DNA from 2 places in the Mesorhizobium sp. IMUNJ 23232 genome. Region 1 is predicted to be linked to the other one. Evidence: predicted binding sites of a transcription regulator. Region 1 holds the regulator's gene; the other holds the start of a gene.
What was found. Region 1 encodes LexA, which represses DNA repair genes until DNA is damaged. Its sites were predicted from a motif close to TGTTCNNNNTGTGTTCNG; they were not measured.

Region 1 (15,479 bases):
GGCGAAAATGTCCGCGACGTCCGGTTTTCTCGCCGTGGGGACTACGAGAAAAAGGTAATTTGAGCCCGATGAAGGCAGTATCGAAGTTTCTGGGCGCCGCGTCGGCGATTGCCCTTTCAGCGGCGATTGCCGCTCCAAGCGCTGTCGTGATGCAGATGGCGACGATTTCCACTGCCGAAGCGGCTGTCGTCAGCCGTATCGAAGTGCGTGGCAACCAGCGTGTCGAAGCGGATACGATCCGCAGCCAGACCGGAATCACGCCCGGCAAATCTTTCTCCAGCGCCGACATCGACGAAGCCGTGAAGCGGCTCTTCGGGACGGGCCTGTTCTCCGACGTCAAGATCAACCAGGTCGGATCGACGCTGGTCGTCGAGGTCTCGGAATACCGGGTGGTCAACCAGGTCCTGTTCCAGGGCAACAAGAAGATCAAGGACGCTCCGCTTGCCGGCGCGGTCCAGTTGAAGCCGCGCGGCACGTTCTCGGACGCCACGATGGAGGCTGACGCCGAGGCGATTCGCGAAGCCTATCGCCGGGTCGGCCGCGACGACGCGACGGTGACCACACAGGTCATCGACCTCGGCGACAACCGGGTGAACGTCGTCTTCAACATCCAGGAAGGCGATCGCACCAAGATCGCCGCGATCAATTTCGTCGGCAACAACGCCTTTGGCGATCGCCGCCTGTCCGACGTCATCGCCACCAAGCGCTCCAACTTCCTGTCGTTCCTGATGCGCGACGACATCTATGACGAGGATCGGCTGCGCGCCGACGAGGAATTGCTGCGCCGCTTCTATTTCAACCGCGGCTATGCGGATTTCCGCGTCGTATCGGCATTCGGCGAGCTCGACGAGGCGTCGAACCAGTATACGATCACCATCACCGTGGAAGAGGGTGACCGCTACACCTTCGGTGACATCACGGTCGACAGCACGATCCCGGACGTCAACACCGAAGAGTTGCAGTCGGTGATCGAGACCCATGCCGGCGACGTCTACAATGCGAAGAACGTCGAGGATACGATCATTGCGCTGACCGAACGGGTTGCCGGCCAGGGCTATGCCTTTGCCCAGGTGACGCCGCGCGGCGACCGCAATTTCGAGAACCACACGATTTCGGTGACCTACGCGATCGACCAGGGGCCGCGTACTTATATCGAGCGCATCGAGATCCGCGGCAACGCGCGCACGCGTGACTTCGTCATTCGTCGCGAGTTCGATCTGAGCGAAGGCGACGCCTTCAACCAGGTTCTGGTCCAGCGCGCCAAGCGGCGGCTGGAAGCTCTGAATTTCTTCGAGCGCGTTGACATTTCCACCGCCCCCGGTTCCGAGCCGGATCAGGTCATCCTGGTGGTCGATGTGGTGGAAAAGTCGACGGGCGAACTGTCGATCGGCGCCGGTTACACGACGGGCGGCGACTCTCCCGGACCGTCCGTCGAAGGTTCGATCACCGAGCGGAATTTCCTCGGCCGCGGCCAGTTCATCCGCTTCGCCGCGGGCGTGGGCAAAGATTCGCGAGACTTCACCTTCTCCTTCACCGAGCCTTATTTCCTCGGGCGCCGTATTGCCGCCGGTTTCGACATCTTCCGGAACACGCGCAACTACGACGACTATGACACCGAGACGACCGGCGCGACCGTGCGCTTCGGCTTGCCGATCACCCAGGCTTTGACCACGCAGACGGCTTATACTTTCCAGCAGGAAAAGTATGAGCTCGACGACGATTGCGAGCCGAACGCCCCACCGGATACCAATCCGTGCGGCATTTCGAATGCGATCATTGAGGGTGCGGAAGACAGCCCGTGGTACAAGTCGTCAATCTCGCAGTCGTTGATCTACAACACCATCGACGACATGAAGACCCCACATTCCGGTATCTATGCGACCCTTACGGGCGAGTTCGCGGGCATCGGCGGTGACGCCAAATACGTAAAAGTCACCGCTCGGGGTTCGTACTACAAAACGCTTTCGGAAGAATACGATATCGTTGGAATGGCGCTGGCCGGCGGCGGCTACATCGCCGGTTACGGAAGTGAGTCCAATCTGCGTATCTTCGATCAGTTCCAGAGCAATGATCGTATGATCCGGGGCTTCGAGTACAACGGCATCGGTCCCTACGACGATGGGACGAGTGACAAGGATCATATCGGCGGCACGACGTATTTGAACGCGACTCTTGAAGCGCAATTCCCTGTGCCGGTCATTCCCGAAAGTTTCGGGCTTCGCGGCGCGGTCTTTGCGGATGCGGCGACGCTTTTCGGCAACAGCATTTCCAGCAGCGTCGTTTCGGACGTCGCAGGCGATGGAATGGATTGGCGTGCTTCGGTGGGTGCGAGCCTGATCTGGGCCTCGCCCTTCGGTCCGCTGCGCGTCGACTATGCCCTCCCTGTGGTCAAGCACGACAACGACCAAGAGCAGAATTTCAACTTCGGCATGTCCACCCGCTGGTAGATGAAATGACTGTTCCGGGCACGGCAGCCCGGATCTGAAGGCCCGCATGTCCGATACTGAATTCTTCGTGGCGGCGCGGCGCTACTCGGCGGCGGAGATCGCGGCGCTGACTGGCGCCGAGATCAGGACCGCCAGTCTTGCCAACGTCCAGATAGGCTCGATCGCCGCCGCATCCGTCGGCGGCGACGGGTCGCTGGTTTTCGTCGAGGGCAAACGCAACGCGGCGTTGATGGACGGACTGTCGGCTGCGGCAGTGTTGTGCACAGAGGATGTCGCCGACCGGACGCCGGCTGGAATCGCGGTCCTGGTTACGTCCCGGCCGCAATACGCCTTTGCGATGGTCGGCCGGCTGCTCTACCCGGATGCCGCATCCCCGGGAACCGTGACCGGCGAGACCGGCGTCTCGGCCAGGGCTCATGTCGATCCTTCGGCCCGCCTTGAAGAGGGCGTCGTGGTCGAGGCGGGCGCGGTCGTTTCCGCCGGTGTCGAGATCGGCGCCGGCACCATCATTGCTCCGAACGCCGTCGTCGGGCGCGGCTGCAAGATCGGCCGCAATTCTTACGTGGGTCCGAACGCCGTCGTCCAGTACGCGTTGCTCGGCGACCGCGTGATCATCCATGCCGGCGCCAAGATCGGTCAGGACGGGTTCGGTTTCGCGTTCGGAAAATCCGGCCCCGAGCGGATTCCGCAGATTGGCCGCGTGGTTATCCAGGACGATGTCGAGGTCGGCGCCAATTCGGCGGTCGACCGCGGCGCGCTCGGCGACACGGTGATTGGCGAGAACACTAAGATCGACAATCTCGTGCAAATTGCGCACAACGTCCGCATCGGCCGCAACTGCGTGATCGCCGGATTGTCCGGTGTATCCGGCTCGGTGACGATCGGCGACAACGTCATGATCGCGGGCGGCGTCGGCATCGCCGACCATCTCACCATCGGCAGCGGCGCACAGCTTGCAGCGCGCAGCGGCTTCATGCATGACGTCCCGGCGCGCGAAATCTGGGCGGGTTATCCGGCCAAGCCGATCGGTCAGGCGATGCGCGAGGTGGCTGTTCTGGCAAAGCTCGCGAAGCCCAAGGGGAGGAAGCAGGACGATGGCTGACGCGGCTCCCGCAGCGATGGAAGCGGTCGATATTCTCGGCGTCATGAAGCTTCTGCCGCATCGCTATCCGTTCCTTCTGGTGGACAGGATCATCGATATCGACGGCGACAATTCGGCTGTCGGCATCAAGAACGTGTCGATCAACGAACCGCATTTCCAAGGCCATTTTCCCGGCCAGCCGGTGATGCCGGGTGTTCTCATCGTCGAGGCCATGGCGCAGACGGCTGGCGCCATCTGCATCCGCAACCGAGGCTCGGATACGCCGGCGATCGTCTATTTCATGACCATCGACAACGCGAAGTTCCGCAGACCGGTCGTGCCGGGAGACCGGCTTGAAATCCACGTGAAAAAACTGAAGCAGCGGGGCACTATCTGGCGTTTCGCCTGCGAAGCGCTGGTCGACGGGGCGAAGGCGGCGGAGGCCGAAATATCCGCCATGATCGCGAACTCGCCCTCCTGAACCGGAAGATTATGCAGAACGACACATTCATCCATCCGCAGGCACTTGTAGAACCGGGCGCCAGCATCGGTGCCGGCGCGCATATCGGGCCTTTCTGTCACGTCGGACCGGAGGTGGTGCTCGGCGAGCGCACGCGGCTGATCAGCCACGTCGTCATTACCGGCGCGACGACGATCGGCAGCGACTGCACCATTCACCCGCAGGCCGTTCTCGGCGGGCCGCCGCAAAGCACCGGCCACAAGGGCGGCCGCACGACGCTGACGATCGGCGACAAATGCATCATCCGCGAATTCGTGAGCATAAACACCGGCACCGATTTCGGCCGTGGCGCTACGACGATCGGCGACAATGGGCATTTCCTCGCCTATGTCCACATCGCCCATGACTGTGCGATCGGCAACAATGTGACGATGACCAACGGGGCAACGCTTGCCGGCCATATCGAAGTCGGCGACTTCGTCGGCATCGGCGGCCTGAGCGCGATTCATCAGTTCACGCGGATCGGCCACAACGCTTTTATCGCTGGCGGCTCGATGATCCTTGGTGACGTCATTCCTTATGCGATGGTCGGCGGCAACCGCGCGACGCTGCGCGGCATGAACGTTGTCGGCATGAAGCGATCCGGCGTTCCGAAGGCCGAAATCCTCAAGCTGCGGCAGGCCTACAGGATGCTCTTTGACCGCACGCACCCGCTTGCCGAGAATATCGAGGCGGCGCGGGAAAAGTTTGCGGACTCCGTCTATGCGATGAAGGTCATCGACTTCCTCACCGCGCGCGGCAAGAGGCAATTTACCCTTCCGCCGCTGAAAGGGGCGGCCGATGACGACGCCGACGACCAGGACTAGCCGGCCGCTGGTCGAGCTTGGTCCGGCCGATAAGGTCGCAGTCGTCGCCGGCAGTGGAAGACTGCCCGTCAATATAGCCGAAAGCCTGGCCATGCATGGGCATCCGCCGCTGGTGTTGCGGGTGCGTGGTGAGGCTGACAACGGCGCGGCATTCGCCGCTTTCGAAACAGATGAGATCGGCCTTGGCGAGTTCGCCGAAATGGCCCCGCGCCTGAGACGCCGCGGCGTGACCCACGTCGTGCTGGCGGGCGGCATAAGCCGGCGGCCTGCCTGGCGGGAGATACGTCCCAGTTTCTCGCTGTTCCGCCATCTGGCAAAAGTACTCACAGCCTTGGCGCGCGGCGATGACGGGCTGTTGCGCATCCTCGTGAAGGGGATCGAGAGCGAAGGGTTTCGTGTCGTCGGCGCGCATGAGATCGTGCCGGACCTGCTTGCGGCCGAAGGCCCGATGACCCGCGCCAAACCCCTCAAATCCGACAGAGCCGATCTCGACGCCGCTTACGCCGCCGCGCGGACCATCGGCGCGCTCGATATCGGACAGGGAACGGTGTCGATCGGTGGCAGGGTGATCGCGGTCGAGGGCGTCGAGGGAACGGACGGCATGCTGCAGCGCGTGCGCGACCTGCGCGGGCATGGCCGCCTGGCGGGCAAGACCCGTGGCGTGCTGGTGAAATGCGCCAAGCCTGGGCAGGAACTGCGCGCCGACCTGCCGTCGATCGGTCCCATGACGGTCGAGGCAGCGCACGCGGCGGGTTTGGCCGGCATCGGCGTCGAGGCTGGCCGCTCGCTTGTGCTCGACAGCACCGAACTGGTGGCGCGCGCCGATGCCCTCGGCCTGTTCGTGATCGGCCTGCCGCAAGGCGGACCGGCATGACCGCTGGGCGTCCGCTCAAGATCGCGGTGATCGCCGGCGAAGAGTCGGGCGACCTCCTTGGCCATGATCTGATCGAAGCGCTGCGCCGCGCCTCGGGCCGCGACGTGGAACTCATGGGCACCGGCGGGCGACATCTGGAATCGCTCGGCCTGCGCTCCCTGTTCGATGCTTCCGAGATCGCGCTGATGGGGGTAGGGGCGATTTTACGCGACCTGCCGAGGCTGATCCGACGCATCGGCCAGACGGCCCGCGCCATCGTTGCGGCCAGGCCGGATTGTCTTGTCACCATCGACAGTCCGGAGTTTTCGCTGCGTGTCGCCCGCAAGGTGCGCGCCGCCGATCCCAGTATTCCGATCGTCCACTATGTCTGCCCGTCGGTATGGGCGTGGCGGCCCGGCCGGGCGCCGGCGATGCGGCCGTATGTCGATCATATCCTTTGCCTGCTGCCGTTCGAGCCGGCCGAACTCGAACGGCTGGCGGGTCCGCCGGGTACTTTTGTCGGCCACAGGCTGACCACTGATCCGGGCATCGCGATTGCTGCCCACATGCAGAAGAAACGGCAGGTTTCCCCACCGGGCGAGCCGCGCAACCTGCTCGTCCTGCCGGGATCGCGCCGCAGCGAAGTTAGCGCGCTGCTTAGTCCGTTCGGCGAGACGCTTGCGCGGCTGAGGGCGCGCGGGCATCGACTGAAGCTGTCCTTGCCGACCGTGCCGCATGTCGCGGAGATTGTGCGTAAGGCCACATCCGACTGGCCGGACAGACCGGAGATCATCCTCGACCCGGAACGCAAGTGGCAGGCCTTCGGGGAAGCCGACGCCGCGCTGATTGCCTCGGGAACCGTCTCGCTCGAACTCGCCCTTGCCGGCGTACCATTCGTCTCCTGCTACAAGGTCGACGCGGTCGGCCGGCTGTTCCAGCATCTGGTCACGGTCTGGTCGGCGCTGCTGCCCAACATCATCGCCGACCGTTCGATCGTGCCGGAGTTCTACAATTTCTACGTCCGTCCCGAGCATCTGGCGCGCGATCTGGAAGCGCTGTTTGCCGACACGGGAATGCGCGCCTGGCAGAAGGACGGTTTCGCCGAAGTGGCGCGGCGGATGCGAACCGAGAAGCCGTCGGGGGAACTGGCGGCGGAAGTGGTGTTGAAGGCAGTAGGCAGTAGGCAGTAGGCAGTATCTTTCACTACTGCCGACTGCCTATTTCCGACTGCCCTATCTCTTCGCTATCGGCACGAAATCGCGGATCGTCGGACCGGTGTAAAGCTGGCGCGGCCGGCCGATCTTCTGGTGCGGATCTTCGATCATCTCTTTCCACTGCGAAATCCAGCCGACCGTGCGCGCGACGGCGAACAGCACGGTGAACATGGTGGTGGGGAAGCCGAGCGCCTTCAGCGTGATGCCCGAATAGAAGTCGACGTTCGGGTAGAGCTTCTTCTCGATGAAATAATCGTCGGTCAGCGCGATCCTCTCGAGCTCGATGGCGATGTCGAGCAGCGGATCGTCCTTGATGCCGAGCTCGCCGAGCACCTCATGCGCGGTTTTCTGCATGATCTTGGCGCGCGGATCGTAGTTCTTGTAGACGCGGTGGCCAAAGCCCATCAGCCGGAACGGATCGTCCTTGTCCTTCGAACGGGCAATGTATTCCGGGATGCGGTCGACAGTGCCGATCTCGCCCAGCATGTTCAGCGCCGCCTCGTTGGCGCCCCCATGCGCCGGGCCCCACAGGCAGGCGATGCCGGCCGCGATGCAGGCGAAGGGATTGGCGCCGGACGAACCGGCGAGGCGAACGGTCGAGGTCGAGGCGTTCTGCTCGTGGTCGGCATGCAGGATGAAGATGCGTTCCATGGCGCGCGCCAGCACCGGGTTCACCTTGTATTCCTCGCACGGTACCGCGAAGCACATGTGCAGGAAGTTGGCGGCGAAGTTCAGCTCGTTCTTCGGATAGATGAACGGCTGGCCGATATGGTATTTGTAGGCCATGGCGGCAATCGTCGGCATCTTGGCGATCAACCGGATCGACGCGACCATGCGCTGGTGCGGGTCCGAGATGTCGGTCGAGTCATGATAGAAGGCCGACAGCGCCCCGACCACGCCGCACATCACCGCCATCGGATGCGCGTCCCGGCGGAAGCCTGTGAAGAAGCGCGACATCTGCTCGTGCACCATGGTGTGGCGGGTCACGCGATAGTCGAAATCGTCCTTCTGCGACTTGGTCGGCAGTTCGCCGTAGAGCAGCAGGTAGCAGACTTCGAGGAAGTCGCTGTGCTCGGCCAACTGGTCGATCGGATAACCGCGATGCAGCAGCACGCCTTCGTCGCCGTCGATGAAGGTGATTTCCGAGTCGCAACTCGCCGTCGACGTGAAGCCTGGGTCGTAGGTGAAGGCGCCGGTATCCTTGTAGAGCGCGGCAATGTCGATCACATCCGGACCGACGGTGCCCGATCGAACCTTCAGCTCGTGCGTCTTGCCGTTGAATTCCAGTCTGGCGGTGGATTCGCTCATACGGATACCCCTTTGCTATGAATTCGGGATAGCGGCGAGGCAACGCCGCCAAACGGAAGAGAAGCCGAAATGAGAATGACGATCCTGCTCCCGGCTCGGTTCCGCGAAAAGTCTGATGTGGCCGCAATGTTGCACCGCAACAGGACGGTTTCAATGGCTCTCGATAGGACCAGGGAAATGCTAATCGATTTGATCTCCAATGCGTGCCAAGCTTTCCTCGCGTCCCAGCACGGCCAGTACATCGAACACGCCGGGGGACGTGCTGCGCCCCGTCAGGGCGGCGCGCAGAGGCTGCGCCACCGCACCAAGCTTGTGGCCGTGAGCCGCCGCGAAGTCTCGGATCGCCGCCTCCGTCGTCTGCGCCGTCCAGTCTCCCCCGACATTCTTGAGCGCGGACCACGCCCCAGCGAGCACAGTTCGCGGACGTTCGCCGAGCAGCACCGCGGCCTTGTCGTCGATCGCCAGCGGCCGCGTCGCAAACAGATATGAAGCGCTGTCGGCCAGTTCGACGAGTGTCTTGGCCCTCTCCTTGAGACCCGGCATCGCGGCGGCAAGTTTCGCCTTCTGGTCATCGTCCAGCCCCGCCGCGAGCGGGCCTGATGTCGACAGATGCGGCAGTGTGGCGACGAGGATATCGGTGAGTGCGCCGTCGTCCATCCGCCGCATGTAGACGCCGTTCAGCGCCTCCAGTTTCTGGAAGTCGAAACGTGCGGCGCCCCGGTTGACGTCCTCGATCTCGAACCAGCGGATCATGTCGTCCATCGACATGACTTCGTCGTCGCCATGGCTCCAGCCGAGGCGCGCCAGATAGTTCAGCAGCGCGGCGGGCAGGTAGCCCATCGACCGGTAGGCCTCGACGCCGAGCGCGCCGTGCCGTTTCGACAGCTTTGCTCCGTCGGCGCCATGGATCAGCGGGATATGCGCCATGACCGGCACTTCCCATCCCATCGCGTCGTAGATGACCTGCTGGCGCGCGGCATTGGTCAGATGGTCGTCGCCGCGGATGATATGGGTGACGCCCATGTCGTGATCGTCGACGACGACCGCGTGCATGTAGGTCGGATTGCCGTCCGAACGAAGGATGATGAAATCGTCGAGATCCTTGTTGGGGAAGCGCACGTCGCCCTGAACGCGGTCGCGGACGATCGTTTCGCCTTCATGCGGCGCCTTGATGCGGATGGCGCCCTTGACGCCTGCCGGCGCTTGCGCCGGATCGCGGTCGCGCCAACTGCCGTCATAGCGGGGCGGACGGCCCTCGGCGCGCGCCTTCTCGCGCATGGCATCGAGTTCCGCGGGGGTCTCGTAGGCATAGTAAGCCTTGCCCATGCGGACGAGTTGCTCCGCCACCTCGCGGTGGCGCGGCGCGCGCTCGAACTGCGAAATCGGCTCGCCGTCCCATTTCAGGCCCAGCCAGGTCAGCCCGTCGAGGATCGCCGCCGTCGCCGCGTCGGTGGAACGCTCGCGATCCGTATCCTCGATGCGGAGAAGCATCTGGCCGCCGGTATGCTTGGCGTAGAGCCAGTTGAACAGCGCGGTGCGGGCGCCGCCGATATGGAGGTAGCCGGTGGGCGAGGGGGCAAAACGTGTGACGACGGGGCGGGACATAAAGATTTCCGAAGGAAGAAGACCGCCCCGCGCGTCCGCGCCGACGGTGCATGGAAAAAGATTGGCGTTCATGTAGCATAGAAGGTCGGGGGTGCAAGGGCGCAGTCGCAGCCTTGCACGATGCGCCGCAAAACCTTGGCGCCGGTTGAGTGAAAGCCATGTCGGAGGTGTCGGCAGGCGATCTGAACGAACGGTTCCTGTTCCGCAAGATGGACATGGAGGCCGCGGCCCGCTCTGTCCCCGCGACATCCCGCGAGCTTGTCGTCGTGCCTGCGCGCCGGACCTGGATCGAGCAGTGGTCGCGCGCGGGAAAAACCTTGCCGCCCGTACCCGTCATGGCGGCCCGGGCGGCCGTCGTCCTGCAATACGCGGCTACGCTTGAAGGGGAGCGCGGGACGCTGTTTCTGCTCGTCCCGGTATTTCTCGCTGCCGGCGCCTTCGTATATTTCGGTCTGCCCTTCGAACCGGGTTTCCTATCGATTTCGGCCGGTCTGTTAGCCTCCGTTGCTTCGGCGGCCTTTTTGCCGCGCGGACGCATTCCGCAACTGACGGCACTGGCGGTTATGCTGACCTTCTGCGGCATCCTGCTGGCCAAGGGCGAAACCTGGCGCATGGGCACCAAAATGCTCGGCGGCGATGTGTCGACCCGCATCACCGGGCGCGTCGTCAGCATCGAACCGCTGTCCAACGGCCGCGCCCGGCTGACCATTGATCTGATGGCGACCGAGCGGCCGAAACTTCGCTATGCACCCGACCGTATCCGCGCGACCGCTCGCAAGGCGCCGGCGGGCATCGAGGCGGGTTCCATCGTCAATGGCCTCGTCCGGCTGCGGCCGCCCTCCGGGCCGGTGCGCCCCGACAGCTACGATTTCTCCTTCGAGAGCTATTTCGACGGCATCGGCGCGAGCGGCTATTTCATGAAGGGACCGGAACTGGTCCCGCGGCCGGATCCGGGATTCGCCGACCGGATCGGCACGCTCATCGAGAATGCCCGAAACGACATCGCCGCACGCATCCGGCAGCGCATCGGCGGCGCCGAGGGCGAAATCGCTGCCGCGCTGGTCGTCGGGGTGCGCGCCGGAATCCCGAACGACGTCAGCGAGGCTTTGCGCCGTACCGGCCTCTACCATATCATCTCGATCTCCGGCCTGCATATGGCGCTTGTCGCCGGCGTGGTCATCGGCGCGCTGAGGGCCGGATTCGCGCTTTTCCCCGGCATCTCGTCGCGCCGTCCGGTCCGGAAATATGCTGCACTGGCCGGTCTCGCCGCCATCGCCGCTTATCTCGCCATTTCCGGCGGCGAGGTCGCGGCGCAGCGCAGTTTCCTGATGCTTGCCGTCATGCTGATCGCGCTGATTTTCGATCGGGCGGCGCTGACAATGCGCAATCTGGCGATCTCGGCGATCATCGTGCTGGCGATCACCCCGCACGAGGTCATTGGCCCAAGCTTCCAGATGTCCTTTGCCGCGACCGCGGCGCTTGTCGGAGCGTACGCCTTCTGGACAGAACGACGCAGCGGCACCGGATCATTTCATCCCAGAAGAGGCCTGGTTTCGCTTGCGGCGCGGCGTGCCTGCGCGCTTGTCGTCGGGTTGCTGCTCACCTCCCTGGTCGCCGGTCTCGCAACGGCGGCCTTCGGCGCCTATCACTTTCAGCGGATCGCGCCGCTCAGCCTCGCCGCCAATCTGGCCGCGATGCCGATCGTGTCGCTGCTGGTCGTACCCTTTGCGGTGCTCGCGTCTGTCGCCATGCCGTTCGGCTTCGACGGGCCGTTCCTCGACGTGATGGGCAAGGGGATCACCGCGATGATCGAGGTCGCGAAATGGTTTTCCGCGCGCTCGCCGATCGATGCGGTCGGGCTGATATCGGGAAAATCCGTGGTTCTCCTGACTATTGCCCTGATCGTCGCGACCGTCGCAACAACCTGGCTGCGGCTTCTCGCGTTGCCGTTTGCGCTCGCCGGTCTTTTGACGCTGGGCGCCACGCGCACGCCTGACGTGCTGGTGTCGGAGGACGCCCGACTGGTGGGGTTTCTCACCGGCGAGAGGCTGATGGCGGTCAACAGGCCGCGGCCAAATGTCTTCACGGCGGAGAACTGGAAACGAACCTTGCAGGCCGACGGTCTTCATAAGCCGACGAAGGATTTTGGACCGGATCCGCCGATAGCCTCGATCGCAAGTGAAACGGTGGAGACTGGAGGTCAGAAAGGCAACGGATATGGCAATAGCGGCAACGTCACTTCGTCCGACGCGTCCTTGTCGACAAGGCTGGTAGCTTCAGTTCAAGGCCCGAATGCCGACAATTTCACGGCTGCTTCCTTCGAAGAGAGCGCCGCGGACGATTCAGTCCGTGCCTTCCTGTGCGACGACATAACCTGCCTCGGCTGGCATCCATCCGGAGCCGCGATCATTCATACGTCAGACCCAGAGGAAGCCAGGATCGCCTGTTCCTTTGCCGGCGTCATAATCCTCGACGACGCGACCGTGCCGTTGAAATGCGCAAATCCTGCCGTCGCCGTCGTTACAAAGCGAGAACTCGCCCGCCACGGAAGCGCAGCGGTCTACCTGTCTCTGGGCAGTGACGATGCCGCCGAGGTTCACTTTGCCATCGGCTCCGCCGATCGCCCGTGGCACAGCAACCGCATATTCTCCCGCGAGGCCCGCGGGCTTCCGCCCTACCAGCGCAAGATGCCCGCCCAAGCGCCGACGGAAAATCAGTAGCGCCGGATCAGGCCAACCAGCCTGCCTTGCACCCGGACCCGGTCCGGGCCGTAGATGCGCGTCTCGTAAGCCGGGTTGGCCGCTTCCAGTGCGATTGATGCGCCCTTCCTGCGGAAGCGTTTCAGCGTCGCTTCCTGGTCGTCGACCAGTGCCACGACGATCTCACCGGGCGTGGCTGTATTGGCATTGCGGATGATCACCGTGTCGCCATCGAGGATGCCCGCCTCGATCATCGAGTCGCCCTTGACCTCAAGCGCGTAGTGTTCGCCGCCGGACAGCATTTCGGGCGGCACCGATATGGAATGCGTCCGATGCTGGATCGCATCGATCGGCACACCGGCCGCGATGCGGCCCATGACGGGGATCGTGATCCCGGAACCGACATCGTCATTGCCGGCGGAGGGAGTGCGGGACGGTTCGGCCGACCGCTTGCCAAGACTACCCTCGATCACGCTTGGTGAAAATTTCCGGGCTGCATTCAAGCCGGGGGCGATCGAATCGGGCAGTCGGAGCACTTCAAGGGCCCGCGCCCGGTTCGGCAGCCGGCGAATGAACCCGCGTTCCTCCAGCGCCGTGATCAGCCGGTGAATGCCGGATTTCGACGCCAGATCAAGGGCTTCCTTCATTTCGTCGAAGGAGGGCGGAATACCGGACTCCTTCAATCTCTCGTGGATGAAAAGCAGGAGTTCGTGTTGCTTGCGTGTCAGCATCTCGGCCCCATCAAGAATCGCACCAAAAACAAAACCAGAACAAACACTATCTGTTCCAGTTGTGTTCCGCAACCGTTAAATATCGGGTTAAGATCCGGGCAACCAAGAAATCAAAATCATGCGTCGGTGCTCTCCGGTCGAGACTTGGCCCGGTTGCCGCGGAGGAGATCGTGGATATCAGGCCTCTTCCCACAAATCGCCCAGCAACTCACGGTCATAGCCAGAACTCGCCCGGAAAAGTTGCCGCGTATAGGCATGCTCGAACCGTCCGGCGGCCAGGTCGGCGCTGGTCAGGGTCTCGAGGATGCGGCCTCGGTTCATCACCGCGACGCGGTCGCACATGTAGGAAACGACAGCCAGATTGTGGCTGACCATGATGGTGGTGAAGCCACGCTCGCGTCGCAGGCGCCGCAAGAGGTTGAGCACTTCCGCCTGAACGGAGACGTCGAGCGCCGAGGTCGGTTCGTCGAGGAGAAGACCGCGTGGCTCCAGGATGATGGCGCGGGCAATCGCCACGCGCTGGCGCTGGCCGCCGGAAAGCTGGTGCGGAAACCGAAAACGGTGTTCGGGTTTCAGTCCGACATCTGAAAGCGCGCGTTCGACGCGCTTTTCCACGTCGGACAGCCCATGGATGCGCGCCGGTTCCGACAGCACCTTGTCGACGGTGTGACGCGGGTGGAGCGAGCCGTAGGGGTCCTGAAAAACCATCTGGATCAGCCGCCGCTGCGCATGGCTGCGCGCCGGCGCGACCGCGTTTCCGCCGATGCGGATCGTTCCGGAATAGTCGGCGATCAGGCCCGCTACGGCGTTCAGCACCGTCGACTTGCCCGATCCGGATTCGCCCACCAGCCCGAACGCCTCGCCCTCGGCCACGGCCAGCGAAACGTCGCGCACGGCATCGAGCCGGCGCGCGCCTTTGCCGAAGCTGATGCCTAGATTTTCGATCGCGATCATCGGCGCGGTCATCTTGCCCAGCTCGCGTCGCGTTGCAGGACGGGCAGTTCCGGCCGGTCGTCGCCAAGGCGCGGCGAGGAAGCGAGCAGGCCTTTTGCATAGGGATGCTGGACCCGGTGGAGGTCGCTCGCCTTGACGGTTTCGACCACCTTGCCGGCATACATGATCATCACGCGGTCGCAGAAGGCCGAGACCATGCCGAGGTCGTGGCTGATGAGGATCAGGCTCATGCCGCGCTCGCGTACGAGGTCGTCGAGGATCGCCAACACCTGGAGCTGCACGGTTACGTCGAGCGCCGAGGTCGGCTCGTCGGCGATCAGCAATTGCGGTTCAGGGATGAGCATCATGGCGATCATCACGCGCTGGCCCATGCCGCCGGATAGCTGGTGCGGATAGAGGTGGTAGACCGCCTCCGGGTCGCGGATCTTTACCGCCTTCAGCGCCTCGATGCTTTTCGCACGGGCAAGCTTGCGATCCCTGGCGACATGCAGCCGGAACGCCTCCTCGATCTGCTGGCCGACCGTCATCACCGGGTTGAGCGAGAATTTCGGATCCTGCAGCACCATGGATATCCGCTTGCCACGGATCTTCGGCATCTCCTTTGCAGGCACCTGGAGCAGGTCCAGGCCCATGAAGGAAAGCCGGTCGGCGCTGACGCGGCCGGGCGGCGGGACGAGCCGCATGATCGAGCGGCCGGTGAGCGACTTGCCGGAGCCGGATTCGCCGACAATGCCCAATCTTTCGCGGCCAAGCGAAAAGCTGACGCCGCGAACCACGTCCATAAAACCCTGATAGGTCGGGAAGGTGACTCGCAAATTCTCGACGTTGAGGATCGGTTCGCTCATGAGCGCTTCGGGTCCAACACGTCGCGCAGGCCGTCGCCGAGCAGGTTGAAGCCGAGGCTGACGACGAAGATGGCGATGCCGGGGATCGTCGCCACCCACCATTGGTCGAGCAGGTAGTCGCGGCCGGTGGAGATCATGGCGCCCCATTCCGGCGTCGGCGGCTGGGCGCCGAGGCCGAGGAAGCCGAGGCCGGCGGCGGTCAGGATGATTCCCGCCATGTCGAGCGTCATGCGCACGATCACCGAGGCGGTGCAAAGCGGTACGATATAGTGCCAGATGATGCGGAAGCGGGAAGCACCTTGCAGGCGGGCAGCCTTGACGAAATCGGCGTTGCGCACGGTGATCGTCTCGGCGCGTGCGATACGGGCATATGGCGGCCAGGAGGTGAGGGCGATGGCGATGATGGCGCTTTCCAG
Region 2 (15,479 bases), on a different contig from region 1:
GACCGGCCACCTTTGTTTTCAGTCGCAAGTGTCGCACCTCGCCAAATCGATCGTCAGACAAAGCTGTTTTTTGCGCCTCGCGCCAACACGTGTTGCATAAAGCAGTTCCCCACAGTTCAAGCTACCCTAGCCAACAATGGTTTCCAATTGCAGTCCCCTTCGGCTTGGTAAGTGGACGGCATTGGAATCATACAAATCCCCCGTCCGCTCCCCAAAGCCCAGACAGCAAAAAGGCCCGGATACCCGAGCCCTAAGCTATTCAAGTTTAAGGAAATTTGGAGCGGGCGAAGGGATTCGAACCCTCGACCCCAACCTTGGCAAGGTTGTGCTCTACCCCTGAGCTACACCCGCTCGCGCGGCGCTGAACCGCAAGCCGCGCCTATATGGCCGAAGCGACGCGCGATTGCAACGGGAAAAAACGTGGCCTTCGAAACGTTCCGCCATGATACCCAAAGCGCTTATGCGCCGCGGCGGTCTTGCGGGTGGCGGCAAGGCTTGTGTCGCCCGCCGGCTTTGGTCATAAGACGCCCGTAAACTGCCAGAGCCCGTTTTGATGCCGAAGACCCCCGACGATCTCTTCGCCTTCCTCGATTCACTCGGGATTGCAGTGAAGACCGTAGAGCACCCGCCGCTGTTCACGGTAGCGGATTCGCGTGCGCTGCGCGGCGAGATTCCCGGTGGGCACACCAAGAATCTGTTCCTCAAGGACAAAAAGGACAATTATTTCCTGGTGACGGTCGACGAAGAAGCTGTGGTTGATCTCAAGCAGATCCATCACCTTATCGGCGCCGCGAGCCGGGTCTCGTTCGGCAAGCCGGAAGCGTTGATGGACCTTCTCGGTGTCACGCCTGGCGCGGTCACGGTATTCGGGCTGATCAACGATCATCAGGCGCACGTCCGGCTTATCCTCGACGAGGCACTAATGGAAAATGCGATCATCAACGGACATCCTTTGACCAACGAGGCGACGACATCGATCGGCAATGCCGATTTGCTGAGCTTTGCCCGTGCGACCGGACACGAGCCGGCCATCTTGAAAGTGACGGGAAGATAGCCACATGCTGGGCAATCCCGATCTGCTGCGAAGCACGGAAGCCGACGGCATGGATGGGACTGTTTGAAGATCATGATCGATGATGGGATTGGCGCCTCGTCGCTCCACCTCGATGGACCGTTTCTGAACAAGCGGATGAAGGTTTGATATGAGCAGAGAGGATAATCCCTACGCCAGCGCGGCCGGCGCCTATTCCGCCAACGTGCAGTTCGGCACGGCGCCCGCCGGCAATGGCCAGGCTGTGAGCGATGCGGCTCCCGCTTACAAGGACACGACGACAGCGACGTTCGCTGCCGACGTCATCCAGGAATCGCGCAAGCAGCCTGTCCTGGTCGACTTTTGGGCACCATGGTGCGGCCCCTGCAAGCAGCTCGCGCCGGCCCTGGAAAAAGTAGTGCGCGCCTCCGGCGGCAAGGTGAAGCTGGTCAAGATGAACATCGACGACCATCCGTCTGTCGCGGGGCAGCTTGGTATCCAGTCGATTCCCGCCGTCATCGCCTTCAAGAACGGCCAGCCGGTCGACGGCTTCATGGGTGCCGTTCCCGAAAGCCAGATCCGCGAATTCATCGATCGCGTGGCCGGCAAGGGCGCGGGTCCGCAGATCGCCGAAACGCTTGCCGCGGCCACGCAGGCCCGCGACTCGGGAGACCTGCAGGCGGCTGCCAGCCTGTTTGATGCGGTGCTGGCGGAGCAGCCTGATAATCTCGACGCGCTCGGTGGTCTTGCCGACCTGCTTTTCGAGACCGGTGACCGAGCCGGCGCCGAGGAGCTTCTGGCCGGCGTGCCAGAGGACAAGAAGGACGCGCCGGCCGTCGCCGCCGTGCGCGCCAAAATTGCGCTGGCAGACAAGGTCGGCGAGCTTGGCGACCCGGCGGAGCTGGAGCGGCGGCTGGCTAATGATCCGAAGGATCATCAGGCCCGGTTCGACCTTGCGATGATCCAGAATGCGCTTGGCCAGCGGACCGAAGCGGCGGACAGCCTGCTGGCGATCGTCAAGGCCGACCGTACTTGGAAGGATGACGGCGCCCGCGCCCAACTGCTCCAGTTTTTCGAGGCCTGGGGTTTGATGGACGAGGTGACGCTGGCGACCCGGCGTAAACTCTCGTCGATCCTGTTTTCTTGAGGTAGCATCGGGCATATTGCGGGCTGGCCTTGCAGACCTCGGCCGCTGCTCCAGATTCCGGAGCAGAGCCGCAACGGAGGAATCGATGCAGGCGGGAAACGCCCACTACCGGCTTGTCTCGGACCTTCCCGCGACGGTGCCCGTCTTCCCGCTGCTGGAGGCCTTGCTGCTGCCCGGTGGGCGAATGCCGCTCAACGTCTTCGAGCCGCGATATCTGCAACTGGTCGATGACGCGATGCGCGGCAGCAGGATCATCGGCATGGTGCAGCCGGCGCTCGACGGATCGAAGCGCCATGACGACGAACCGGAACTCTGCCAGGTGGGCTGCATGGGTCGCATCATCTCGCTGTCGGAGACCGGCGACGGCCGCTATCTGATCTCGCTGCAAGGTATCTGCCGTTACCGCATCCTGCAGGAACTGGCGGTCAGGACGCCCTTTCGGCAATGCCGCATCGCCCCTTTCGTTGGCGATCTCGAGGAAGATCGCGGTGCTGGAGAGGTCAACCGTCCGGCTCTGCTGAAGGCTTTTCGCGCTTATCTGCAAGCCAACGAACTGGAAGCCGATTGGGAAAGCGTCAGCCGCGCCGACAATACGATGTTGGTGAATGCACTGTCGATGATGGCGCCCTATGGCGCGGCCGAGAAACAGGCGCTGCTGGAGGCGCCCGACCTGAAAACCCGCGCCGACACGCTGATCGCCATCACCGAAATGACGCTGGCGCGCGACAACGATGATTTTGGCTCCAGCCTGCAATAGGTTTCCGATGCGTGACGAGGCCGACAGGAAAAAGGTCGATATGAAGCTGCTGGAACTGCTGGTCTGTCCTCTGACCAAAGGGCCGCTGACCTTCGACAGGGAGAATTGCGAGCTCATCTCGCGCGTCGCGAAGCTGGCCTACCCGATCCGGGACGGTATCCCGGTCATGCTGCCTTCGGAAGCACGGACGCTATCTGAAGGCCATATGCCTCAGGACAGGCCCGGAACAGCTTCCTGACAAGACTCGCGCGCCTGAACCCATTGCCGGTATCCAGGCTGGTATTGTGGTCCCCTATTGAAAATTGCGCCCTTTCGGCATGACTTGCCGAACCAAAGCCCTGTTTTCCTCGGCCAACAGGGAGATCGAAGCAACAGATGGCGTTTTCCTCGCGTCTCTTGCCGGTTTGGCGTTGCCGGCCCCAGCGCTCGCGACGCCCCATTCATCGAGCAGCGTGTCGAGCCAGGACGAAAGATCCTGCATGCGCTCAGCGACGATGTGAATGACTCCCATTTCCGTCTGCAGCTTGCCGGTGACCCGGATAAATTTCGACCCCATGACGACGGGGCGGAAACGGTCCAAATTTCGCGCCCAGATGATGACGTTGGCGATGGCTTTTTCGTCCTCAAGGGTAAGAAAGATCGCGTTTCCCTTGCCGGGCCGCTGACGAACCAGAACCAGGCCGGCAACCGAAACGCGCCTGCCGTTCTCCACCGCCCCCAGTTTTTCGTTCGGTGTAATCCCGATCCGGTCGAGTTTTCCCCGCAGAAACGAAACGGGATGTGCCTTAAGCGAAAGGCCGAGCGACTTGTAATCATGTACCACATGCTCGCCGAGCGGCATCATCGGCAGAACGGTTCGAGGCTCGTTGTCAGCGAGCCGGATTTCCGGACGATCGAACAGAGGCAACCGCTCGGCCGCGCTCTTGCCGTCGAGCGCCTGCACCGCCCACAAGGCGGCCCGCCGGTCGAGACCCAGCGAACGAAAGGCATCGGCCTTGGCCAGCTTCTCGATCTCGTCAATGTCGAGGCCCGAGCGCAACCATACGTCACGCACCGAATCATAACCGTCTCCGCGCCGGGCGATGAGCTGCTGCATGCCATTTTCGGACAATCCCTTGAGCTGATTGAAGCCGAGGCGGAGAGCATGCATGGTCTTGATGACACGCCGCATTTCGGCATGGCGCGAATTGACCCGCGCGGGATCGAAGCGAGCCCGCTCCAACGTGCACTCCCAGTTCGATAGATTGACATCCACCGGCCTTATCTCGACGCCGTGGTCTTCGGCATCTCGGACGAGTTGCGCGGGCCGATAGAAACCCATGGGCTGCGAGTTGAGGATCGCGGCACAGAAGACATCGGGATAGAACGTCTTGAACCAGCAGGAGGCGTAGACAAGAAGCGCGAATGACGCGGCATGGCTTTCGGGAAAGCCGTACTCGCCAAAACCCTCGATCTGCCTGAAGCAACGTTCAGCGAAATCCTTCGGGTATCCTCGCCCCATCATACCGTTGATCATTCGCTCACGATAATTTCCGATCGTTCCGGTACGTTTGAAGGTCGCCATGGCGCGGCGTAGCTGATCCGCTTCTCCTGGCGTGAAGCCACCGGCCTCGATGGCAATGCTCATGGCCTGCTCCTGAAAAAGAGGAACGCCAAGGGTCCTGCTCAGGATCTTCTCCAGCACCGGATTATGGTAGTCGACCTTCTCGATGCCCATCCGCCGGCGCAGATAGGGATGAACCATATCGCCCTGGATCGGCCCCGGACGGACGATCGCCACCTCGATGACAAGATCATAGAATTTTCGCGGCTTCAGCCGCGGCAGCATCGACATCTGCGCCCGCGACTCGATCTGGAACACGCCCAGCGTGTCGGCCCGGCAGATCATGTCGTAGACGCGCTGGTCCTCCTTGGGCATCGTGGCGAGCGTCAACAGCCGGCCATATTCGTCCCGAAGATGGTAATGGTCTTCGAGCAAGGTGAAGGCACGCCGCAGGCAGGTCAGCATGCCGAGCGCCAGCACATCGACCTTGAGGATGCCGACGGCGTCGAGGTCGTCCTTGTCCCACTCGACCATCTTGCGCTCCTCCATCGCCGTCTTGACGATGGGCACGATCTCATCGAGCCGGTCCTTAGTGATGACGAAGCCGCCGACATGCTGAGAGAGATGTCGCGGGAAACCCAAGATCTCGTTGGCGCGGTCGATCACATGTCTTGTCACGGAATCGGCCCTGTCGAGGCCGCCGGCCTTGGCTTCCCGCGCGCCAAGCTCGGATGACGACCAGCCCCAGATCGACCCCGACAGCGCACCGCGCACGTCGTCCGACAGGCCCATCGCCTTGGCGACCTCGCGCAGCGCCGAGCGGCCGCGATAAGAGACGACTGCGGCTGCAAGCGCGGTGCGTTTCTCGCTATACTTCTTATAGATGTAGGCGATGACGTCGTCGCGCCGCTCGTGTTCAAAATCGACATCTATGTCTGGCGGTTCGTCGCGCTCCGTAGACACGAAGCGCTCGAACAGGACGTCGGTAAGGTCTGGATCCACCTCGGTAATGCCGAGGCAGTAGCAGATGACGGAATTTGCCGCCGAGCCGCGCCCCTGGCAGAGCACCTTGGCTTCCTCACGGGCAAAACGCACGATGTCGCGAACGGTCAGGAAATAGCGCGCATATTTTTTGTCGCCGACGATTTTCAACTCATGCCTGATCAGGCCCGAAACCTTCTCCGGAATACCTGCCGGATAGCGCCAATTCGCTCCTTCCCAGGTCAGCCGTTCGAGTTCGGTTTGCGGATCGACGCCCTCTTCGGTGGTCTCCTCGGGATAGTTGTGTTGCAGTTCCTGCAGGGAAAAGCCGAGCGTTTGCGCGAAGCGCACGGTTTCGGCGAGGGCTTGGGGATGGTGGCGAAACAATCGGGCCATCTCCGCCGATGGCTTCATGTGGCGTTCCGCGTTGACGGAAAGCTCGAAACCGGCCTCGGAGACCGGAACATTCAGCCGGATGGCGGTGAGCACATCCTGCAACGGACGGCGTGCGGCCGAATGATGAAGGACATCGTTGGTCGCCATCAGCGGCAGTTTTACCGCTGCGGCAAACACGGCGGCCTGCTCGATCCGAAAACGGTCGTTTCCGCGATAATCCGGCGCGACGGCAAGCCATAGATTGCCCACGAAACGCGCCTTCAACCGGTGAAGGAGAGCAAGCATTTCATTCGCCGGCAGCGACAGGTCGGGCAGGACGGCGAGCGACATCCGGTCACCCCATTCGAGCAGATCGTCCAGCATGAGCACGGTCGCACCCTTGGGATTTTCGGGGCGTATATTCGCCTGGGTGAGCAGGCGGCAGAGATGCCCCCAGCCCTTTCGATCCTGGGGATAGGCCAGGATATCGGGCGTTCCGTCGCCGAAGACCAGACGGCAGCCTGGATGGTACGGCAGCGAGACCGGTTCCTCGCCCTCGGCAAGTCTTATGGATTTCGATTGGCTCCATGCCCGTACCACGCCGGCGACCGTGTTGCGGTCGGCGAGGCCCATGGCCGCATGGCCGAGGGCGCATGCGGTTACCACCATTTCCTCAGGAGAGGATGCGCCACGCAGGAAAGAAAAATTCGACTGGACGCCGAACTCGATATAGGGCGGCAGGACTGTTTCATGCGGTTTCGCGGCCGGAACCCTCATGCGAAGATCCCATGCATGAACCAGCGCGGTGAAGGTTTTCCAGCTTCGTAAAGGCCCTGGCGATAGAGCCAGAAGCGCCGCCCATCGACATCCTCGACGCGGAAATAGTCGCGCGGCGGGGCGTCCTCCTCACCCGGCCGCCACCATTCCGGCGCGATGCGTTCAGGGCCTTCCGAGCGGGCGATCCGGTAAAGGGCACGGCGCCAGCGGAAATTGAGCGGCGGTCCCTCCGGTATCTCCGTCACAGGCACCTCGATAGGTTCCGGTCTCGCGAAGAGGTTTATGGGCCGATCGAGGTGTTCTTTCCTGCCCTCCGGCCTGATGGAACGGCGCGGCTCACCGAAAGGCAGGTGGCTGACGGCCCGTTCCGGCCAGTGGCTTTCGACAGCGACCGGCATCGACAGCGCTCCATTGCCGAGGCGGGCGCACACACGGTCGGCGAACAGGGCGATATCGGCCTCATCGTCTGCACCGTCACCGGTGAAGTCGGCCTGCGGGGTAGAGAAGGGAGCGACAGAGAGCACCGAAAGGCGCACGAGATCGAAGCCGTAGCCGACATCGATCGCGCCGTTCAGGGCCGTAAGCCGCTCATGAAACAATTTCTGGATGAGCGCCGGCTCCCGCATCGGCCGTGACGTGGAGATGACGATGCGGCGGACCTCGCCGTCAACCCGGAACAGGAACAGCATCAGCGACCGCGCGCCCTCGCAGCGGCGCTCCAGACCCGCCTTGAGGCTTCCGGCAAGCATTTTGACAAGGAACTCGATGTCGTCGGCGAGCATGATCGGCTCGGCAAGATGGCGTTCCGCCGAGAGCGGCGCGACCGGCAGGCGCGGTGAGATCGCTTCCTCGAGTTGGCCGAGCGCCTGGTCGAGGCGCAGGAGAAGGGTGGAGCCGAAGCGGCGCGCCAGCGGCGCGCGCGGCGCCACCATCACCGCGCCTACCGTGCGCAGGCCGACACTTTCGAGACTGGAGCAAATTCCCGGATCAACGCGCAGCGCCGTAAGTGGCAACGGCGCCAGCAATTCCTCCTCTTCCCCGGGAGCGACGATCAGATCTCCGCCGAAACGCGCCGCCGCCCAAGCAGCACCAGGCGTCGAGGCGAGGCCGGCGCGGATTTCAAAACCCTGGTGAAAGAAGCGGGAGAGCAGGTCGTCCATCATGCCGCGCTCACCGCCGAACAGATGCGCGCAGCCGGTGATGTCGAGGAAAAGCCCGTCCAATCCATCGAGCGCCACCAGCGGCGTGTAGCGATCGCACCAGTCGGCGAGGCCCTCCAGCAGACGCCGATCAGCTTCCGGCTCCGCCTCGACCACCTCGATGTTCGGGTGCATGGCGCGCGCCTCGCCGACGCCCATGCCGGGCTTGAGCTTCAATGCCCTAGCCAACGTGTCGAGCGCTGCGACGCGCTGGGTATTGCTGTCGCGATGGCTCAGCACCAGCGGCAATGCCTTGACGGAACGGGAACGCCACGACCTGCCGAAGCGCTGGCGGCGCAGCCTGTCTGTCGGCAGATAGGGAAACCACAACGCCAGTATCCTTTGCGGGCTGGTCGCGTCTTTCCTGGAATGCATCATCGGTCCACTCCAGCGTGAATTCGGCGGGGATCGCGGTACGGCTCTTGCTGACGGTGACCTGGAAGGCTGGCGGACCGATCGAGCCGGCGAGCGGTCCCGCAAGGGTTAAGCGCGCCGCAGCCGGCGCCGGCGCCACCAGCAGGCGGACCGGTGCGGCTGTCGGTTCCGGTTCGCTAGCCGCGCGGACGAGGAAGAGTGGGCGTCCCACCAGCAGCGCGCGCCGATGCAGGCGACGGGTCGCCGTCAGGTCGAGGGCGGGCGAAGAGCCACGGATTTCGAGCAGGACGGCAAGGAAAGCGTCAAGCCGCGCCGCCTCCTCGGCAATCCACAGAGCGTCGGCCAGCTTTTCCGCCTCGGCGATCAGCAGGTTTTCCGGCTGGAGGCCGAAACGCGCTGCCAGCCCCGGTGCATACGGCCGACCCGCTTCGCGGAAAATCTCCGACGTGCCGATCCACAGCAGCGGCGCGGCCGCGTCCGGGGCCGGCAGCAGGCGCAGAAGCGCCAGCACGAAACCCGCCGCCGCACCCGTCTCGCGAACCGCGCCGGCATGCACCTCGATCAGCCCGGCGGCGGGCAGACCGCCGCCCAGCGCAGCGTCGAGACGCTCCACGCCCGTACGCAGAACGGACGGGCCGGCGGCGTGGCGCGGCGCAACGCCCTTCCAGCCCGTGTCTTCCGGGTTCTCGAAGCGCTCGGCCAGCCGGCCTTCGATCTTCGCGATTTTGTGACGCAGGTCGCGAACGACATCCCGCGCCACGGCCATAGACGCCATGACGGTCATCCGATCGGGTATTGTTCCTGTTATGTTCCTATTGATTCCAGAGCCCGACCGGAGAGTCAAGCATATCAATTAAAGAATTTATTCCTCTGCCGAGGTCCGTTTACCGCTTGCCCGCGCGAGCCCCTCGAAACCGGCAGACCAAAAGGCTATATGCGCCCGAAAAGGACGATGAATGGCCCGCATCTATCAGACCCGCGCTTGGCACGACCAGCTTTCTCCTTCGATCGAGGAATTCGAGCTGATGGCGCTTGAAGCCTATGCGCACCTGCCCGAGGATTTTCGAACCCTCACGGGCGAGGTGGTCATCCAGATTGCCGAATTCCCGACCGACGAGATCATGGACGACCTGTCCCTGGAGACCCCCTTCGACCTGCTCGGCCTGTTCGAGGGGCGCGGCATCGCCGAGCGCTGGAACCCGGCGACCGGCGAGGGACCGAACCGGGTCACCCTCTATCGCCGCGCCATCCTCGACTACTGGGCCGAGAACGAGGAGACATTGGGCTCGATCGTCAACCACGTACTGATCCACGAGATCGGCCACCATTTCGGCCTCTCCGACGACGACATGGAGAAGATCGAGGAGAACGTGGAATAGCCCGGAGGTTCCGGCTCCCCGCGCGAACCAGCGACTCGACTCAGTTCATCGCCGACGGAAAATAGCGGCTGCCCAGCGAATAGCGGCTACCGGCATAGGTAAAGGTATTGACTGTCGCGATCGCCTTGCCAGACCAAGTGCGGCGGTTGAGCAGCAGGCAGGGCTCGCCGACGCCAATCGTCAGATGCTCGGCCGCAAATTCATCCGCCGGCACCGCCGAGATGACCTGTTCGACCTCGGTCAGCGGCGTCGACGCCTGCAGATAGTCGTAGGTGGTCATGCCCGAAAAATCCTGGCGGTGATATTCGGGCACGAGTTGGGCGTTGACGTAGCGCTCCTCGAGCTGAACCGGCACGTCGTTTTCGAAATGCACGACGATCGAATGCCCGACCGGCCGCCGGCCGGAGAATTCAAACGCCACCAGCAGTTCCGGCTCCGGCTCCGCGATCAACTCGGTAACCACCACGACGGCGCGATGGCGACTGCCACGTGAACGGATTTCGCTGGCGATATTGGCGATCTCGATCAGCGTCGATTGCGGTTTCGGCGGCGCCACGAAGGTGCCTACGCCCTGGATACGCAGGAGATGGCCTTCCGAGGTCAGCTCGCGCAGGGCGCGATGCACCGTCATGCGCGACACGCCAAGCGCGCTCACCAATTCGTTTTCCGACGGCAGGCGGCGGTCCTTCGCCCATCTGCCGTTGCCGATATTGGCGAGCACGAAATCCTTGACCTTTTCATAAAGCGGGCTCGCCGTGTCCGGCAGGGCGACGGCGGGTTCATGGGCAATGGACTCGTCGCGATCGGTCATCGCGAAAACCCTTCCGGGGCCATGCGGATTATCGTCTTCAGCCCGGCACTTTGTCCGGCAAGCAGCCGGCTGTAGGCGGCGGGGATATCGCCGATGCCGATCTCCTTGTCGATCAGCCGCAAGAGCTGCGGCTGAATCGCCGGCAGCAGGCCGACGGCCTCGCCGAGTTCATCGGCATAGACGTGGCAGCCGACCAGCGAAATTTCGCGCTCGACCAGCAGGTTGGGATCGAGGTCGAGACGTCCGTGGGCGATGCCGACCAGTCCCAGCGTGCCGCCGCCCGCGAGCAGGTCCACCAGCGCCATGATTGCCGGCACGCTGCCGGTCGCGTCGAGCGCATGGCGTGGCGGCGGCCCGCCAAGAGCGGCCGCGACCGACGCCTTGCCGAGATCGACGGTTTTCGCGCCCGTCACCTCGGCGACCAGCGCGGCGCGCGCTGCGTTACGGTCGGCCACCAAGACCTGCCCGTCATGCAAGTGGGAGAGCAGAAGCGCGGCAAACCCGCCGATCGGACCGCAACCGGCGATCAGGACAGGCTCCCCTCTCGGTATATTTATCCGGCTAACGGCATGCAGCGCCACTGCCACCGGCTCAGCCATCGCCGCCACACGCGGATCGAGCGCGGCATCGTGGCGGACAAGCAGATGCGCCGGCAGGACAGCTTCCTCGGCGAAACCACCGTCGCAGACTTCGCCGAGAAAACCCAGCGTCTCGCAGACATTTTTCCGGCTCGCCCGGCAGTTCGCGCAGGTGCCGCACCAGTAGCGCGAATCGGCGACGACATGATCGCCCGGCGAAAATTCCCTCACGCCCTCGCCGACCGCCATGACCACGCCGGCGAATTCGTGCCCGGCCGTGCTCGGACTGCGAGAAATCCACTGGCCGGTGCGGAAATTGTGCAGGTCCGAGCCGCAGATGCCGGCAGCAGCCACCTTCAGCCGCACCCAGCCTTGTTCCGGCTCAGCCGGAGCCGCGACGTCCTCGACGCGCAAATCGCCAGCCGCGTAAAGCCTCGCCGCCTTCATCGCCTACACACCCTTGGGCAGGTATTTTTCACGCACCGCCGACACCGCGTGCTCGTGCGAGGAAAAGCCCTCGTAGCGGGCGAGCGTATGCGCGGCCTTCGCGAATTGCGGATAGGCCGCCGCAGTGACGTAGCCGATCGACGAGCGCTTGATGAAATCGGTGACCGACAATGGCCCGCAGGTACGCGCCCATCGGCTGGTCGGCAAAACGGCGTTTGGCCCGAGGCCGAAATTGCCGATCGACACCGGCGTATGCGGACCCATCAGGATCTCGGCTGCCTCGGTGATATGGCCAAGATGGGTGAAAGGATCGGTGGAAAGAATCTCCAGATGTTCCGGCGCATAGTCGTTAACGAAACGATAACTCTCCTCGATCGACGGCGTCAGCACGATGCCGCCATAGGCGCCGGTCAGCACGGCGGTGGAGAAGGCGACGCGCTGCTCGGTCATGCGCGCCCAGTGTTCCGGCAGCGCGGCCAAGGCTTCCTCGGCGACACGGCGGCTGTGTGTCACCAGATAGGCGGACGAATCCGGCCCGTGCTCGGCCTCGATCAGCAAGTCGAGCGCCGCCAGTCCGCCATGCACGCTGTCATCGGCCAAAATGATCGCCTCGGACGGCCCAGCGGGCAGGCCGGGATCGATGGTTCCAGCCAGCAGCCGCTTGGCCGCCACCACCCAAGGGCTGCCGGGGCCGACGATCTTGAGAGCCTTCTTGACCGTCTCGGTGCCGTAGGCAACCGCCGCCACGGCCACTGCGCCGCCCACCTTGTAAACGGTCTCGACACCGGCAATGCGCGCAGCGACTAGTGTAGCCGCGTCGACCGAACCGTCCGGAGCCGGGGGCGTCACAATGGCAAGCTCCGGCACGCCGGCCACCACGGCCGGAACCGCGGTCATCATCGTCACCGAGGGAAACGCTCCCTTGCCGCGCGGCACATAGAGTGCGACGGAACGAATGGGCGAAAAACGGTCGCCGGCATAGGCGCCGGGCCGCATCTCCTTCAGCCACATCGCCTCCGGCCTCTGCTCCTCGTGGAAATGCCGGATATTGTCGATGCCGAAGCGGATCGCCTCGATGACCTCCTTGTCGACCAAGGTGAAGGCGCGGTCGAACTCGGCTTCCGTCACCTTCAGCGCGCCGGGTTTCACGTCGGACTTGTCGAACTCCCGGGCAAAACGCAGCAGCGCCGCGTCGCCTTCCGTGCGTACAGCCTCGATGATCGGTTTCACCTTCTCCATGAAACCGGAAAGATCGGTCTCCGAGCGCTTCAGCAAGGCCTCGCGCCGGTCGGGGTCGAGCTTGGCGAGTTCATGAAAAGAGACGTTTTGCATGGGCCGGCTTCTGGTCACTTCGACTTGAGGAAAATTTCAAGCCCGACCAGCCGGTCGAGCAGGACGATGGCGAGCCCGGAGCAGGCGATAAACACCACCGAGATGGCGGCAAGGTCGGGTGTGATGATGGAGCGGATCGAATTGTAGATCTGCACCGGCAAGGTCACGATGCGGGCATCTGTCAGGAGCAGGCTGACCAAAAACTCGTTCAACGCCAGGATGAACATCAGCAGCGAGCCGGTGATGACGCCGGGCATCACCGCCGGCAGCGTGACGAAGAAGAACACCTGCAGCGGCGGCGCGCCACAATTCGCCGCCGCGAGTTCGAGGTCAGGGTCGAGGCCGGCGGCACTTGCCGTGACAGCCCAGATCATGAAGGGCAGGTTGATGACGCAGCAGGCGATGCCTACCGGCCAGAGCTGGCCCAGAATGCCGGCATTGCCGAAGATGAGCATCAGTCCGATGCCCGAGCCGATCAGCGGGATGGTGAAGGGCAGAAGCAGGTAGGTCTGGATCGTCCGCTCGAAACGCACCCCATATTTGGCGAGCGCGATGCCGGCCAGTGTGCCGGCCGGGATGGCGACGACAGTGCACACCGCCGCCACCCACAGCGTTCGCAGAAGGGCGCTTCGCAAGTCGCTTGCCTGCGAGATCGCCGCATACCATTTCAGCGACAAGCCGTCGGGCGGGAAGGTGATGATGTTGCCTGCGGTGAAGGACGCGCCGAGCACCACGACCGTCGGCGCCGACAATGTTACGATCGCCACGACGACGAAGGCCCATAGCACCAGTTTTTTGGACAGCGGCTCCCTCATCGGCGCTTCCTCGACACGGCAAGCGTGCCCGCGCCGAACAGCGAGAAAACCAGGCCGACGACGATCGATCCCAGCGCCACCAGCATCAGCGCCAGCGTCGCCCCGAGCCCCTGATCCGAGGTACGGAAAAACTGGTCGTAGATCGCATTGGCGATGAAATCCTGCGAACCGCCGCCGAGGATGGCCGGCACCGCGAAATCGGTGAGCGACAGCGTCATCACCACCACGCCGGCGCCGATGAAACCCGGCCGGCAGAGCGGCAGCACGACATAACGGAAGCTGCGCGTCCAATTGGCGCCGAGCGAGCCGGCGGCTGCTTCAAGTTCTTCCGGGATGGCCGTCAGCGCCGGCGCCAGCATCAGCACGGCAAAGGGCAGCATGTACTGCACCAGACCGAAGAGAACGGCCGGATAATTGTAGATCAGTCGCATAGGCGGGATGCCGATCAGGCCGAGCGCTTCGTTCACCATGCCCTGGTTGCCCAAAATGATCAGCCAGCCATAGGCACGCACCACCTGGCCGATAAAAAAGGGCAGGAACAGCGCGATCAGCAGGATCTTGCGCAGCGCCGACGAGCGGGCGCGCACCATCAGATAAGCATAAGGAAAAGCAAAGATCAGCGTCACGACGGTTACGATTACCGCCGCCAGCAGGCTGCGCCATGCGACCGCGGCGAACAGCGGCTCGGTCATGGCGCGGCGGTAGTTTGCCAGCGAATAATCTTCCGAAAACAGAAACGTCGTGGTGTCCAGCGTACGCAGGCTGGCATCCGCCATCTGCGCCAGCCCGAGCACCAGCAGTCCGACCAGCAGCACTGCCGGCGCCAGCATCAGATACGGCGTGGCGCGCGCCATCCGCCTCGGCCAGGCGAATGCCGCCAAGGCTTCCAGCGCATCCATGATACGCCATGTCAGGGGGTAGGCTGTGCGTGATATCGCCATCAAATTCCTGATTCACATAGGCGCCGGCGGTGCGGCCAGATCAGCCTCCCCCTTAAGGGGAGGATCGACGAGGCGGCATAGCGAAGCAAAGCCGACGAGGTGGGGTGGGGTCGCTTCAGGATGGAGCACCTTTTGAACGACCCCGCCCCTCGTCAAAACCTTGCGTTCGCTCAGCTTTCTCCACGACCCTACCCTCCGCTATGGCTCCGGGCGTTCGAAACTCGAAAAGCCAAATCGTTGGCTTTTCGCCGGCCTACGGCCGGACATTTCTCACCCCTGCATGATTGCCTTGAATTTTCCGAACCAGTCACTCTCGTTCTCGACCTGCACCTTGGAAGATATGCGGATGAGGTTCTTGAAATCCTCTTCCTTGGTCGGATAGGACGGGTCGCCGACGAGATCCGCGGGCGGCGTCAGGCCGGGCACGACGCCGGGCAGGCCGAGACCGTCAAGCCACACCTGCTGCGCGTCCTTGGTCAGTGCGAAATTGATGTATTGCTTGGCCCAGTAGAGTTCGTTCTCCGGCAGGCCCTTGGGGATCCAAAGTCCGTCGGTGTCGAACTTGCAGCCTTCCTCCGGCACGACCCACTTGATGTCGATGCCGTTCTTCTTGGCCTCGCGGGCATTGGTGGAGATGGTGCAGGCGGCATCGATCTCACCGTTCTGGAACCAGGTGGTGAAGTCCGGATCCTCGCCGAGCAGCGGCTTCTGCTCCTTCATCTTGGTAATGAAATCCCAAGCCGGCTGCATGTTCGCCGGAATGTCCTCGAGCTTGCCGCCGCCGGCTACCTGCGCCGGGAAGTGGAACCCGATACCGTCATTGTAGAAGGCGACCCGGCCCTTGAACTTCGGGTCGAGCAGGTCTTTCCACGACTTAGGCGCGCCATCCGGGAACGCAGCCGGCCGGTAGGCCAGCACATAGACATAGCCGTAGGTGTTGACGATCGGATAGCCGTCAAGCCCGACCGGCTTGGCGAGGTCGGTCACGTCCT

Region 2: the regulator LexA is predicted to act here: its motif matches at 8,981-8,998, upstream of ACH196_RS22270 (ImuA family protein).

Annotation. Positions count from the first base shown of each region.
Region 1 covers NZ_JBIRCY010000060.1:1,564-17,042, reverse strand. The annotation lists gene bamA (outer membrane protein assembly factor BamA) at 69-2,447, shown strand; gene lpxD (UDP-3-O-(3-hydroxymyristoyl)glucosamine N-acyltransferase) at 2,494-3,549, shown strand; gene fabZ (3-hydroxyacyl-ACP dehydratase FabZ) at 3,542-4,009, shown strand; gene lpxA (acyl-ACP--UDP-N-acetylglucosamine O-acyltransferase) at 4,021-4,854, shown strand; gene ACH196_RS30360 (LpxI family protein) at 4,829-5,728, shown strand; gene ACH196_RS30355 (lipid-A-disaccharide synthase) at 5,725-6,897, shown strand; gene gltA (citrate synthase) at 6,940-8,229, opposite strand; gene gltX (glutamate--tRNA ligase) at 8,410-9,834, opposite strand; gene ACH196_RS30340 (ComEC/Rec2 family competence protein) at 9,993-12,554, shown strand; gene lexA (transcriptional repressor LexA) at 12,548-13,264, opposite strand; gene ACH196_RS30330 (ABC transporter ATP-binding protein) at 13,442-14,230, opposite strand; gene ACH196_RS30325 (ABC transporter ATP-binding protein) at 14,227-15,063, opposite strand; gene nikC (nickel transporter permease) at 15,060-15,479, opposite strand, start outside.
Region 2 covers NZ_JBIRCY010000032.1:69,913-85,391, reverse strand. The annotation lists tRNA gene ACH196_RS22305 (tRNA-Gly) at 277-351, opposite strand; gene ACH196_RS22300 (prolyl-tRNA synthetase associated domain-containing protein) at 554-1,054, shown strand; gene trxA (thioredoxin) at 1,203-2,177, shown strand; gene ACH196_RS22290 (LON peptidase substrate-binding domain-containing protein) at 2,263-2,934, shown strand; gene ACH196_RS22285 (Trm112 family protein) at 2,942-3,172, shown strand; gene ACH196_RS22280 (error-prone DNA polymerase) at 3,227-6,610, opposite strand; gene ACH196_RS22275 (DNA polymerase Y family protein) at 6,607-8,049, opposite strand; gene ACH196_RS22270 (ImuA family protein) at 7,991-8,959, opposite strand; gene ACH196_RS22265 (metallopeptidase family protein) at 9,141-9,563, shown strand; gene hutC (histidine utilization repressor) at 9,604-10,374, opposite strand; gene ACH196_RS22255 (zinc-binding dehydrogenase) at 10,371-11,399, opposite strand; gene hisD (histidinol dehydrogenase) at 11,403-12,731, opposite strand; gene ACH196_RS22245 (ABC transporter permease) at 12,746-13,546, opposite strand; gene ACH196_RS22240 (ABC transporter permease) at 13,543-14,487, opposite strand; gene ACH196_RS22235 (PotD/PotF family extracellular solute-binding protein) at 14,758-15,479, opposite strand, start outside.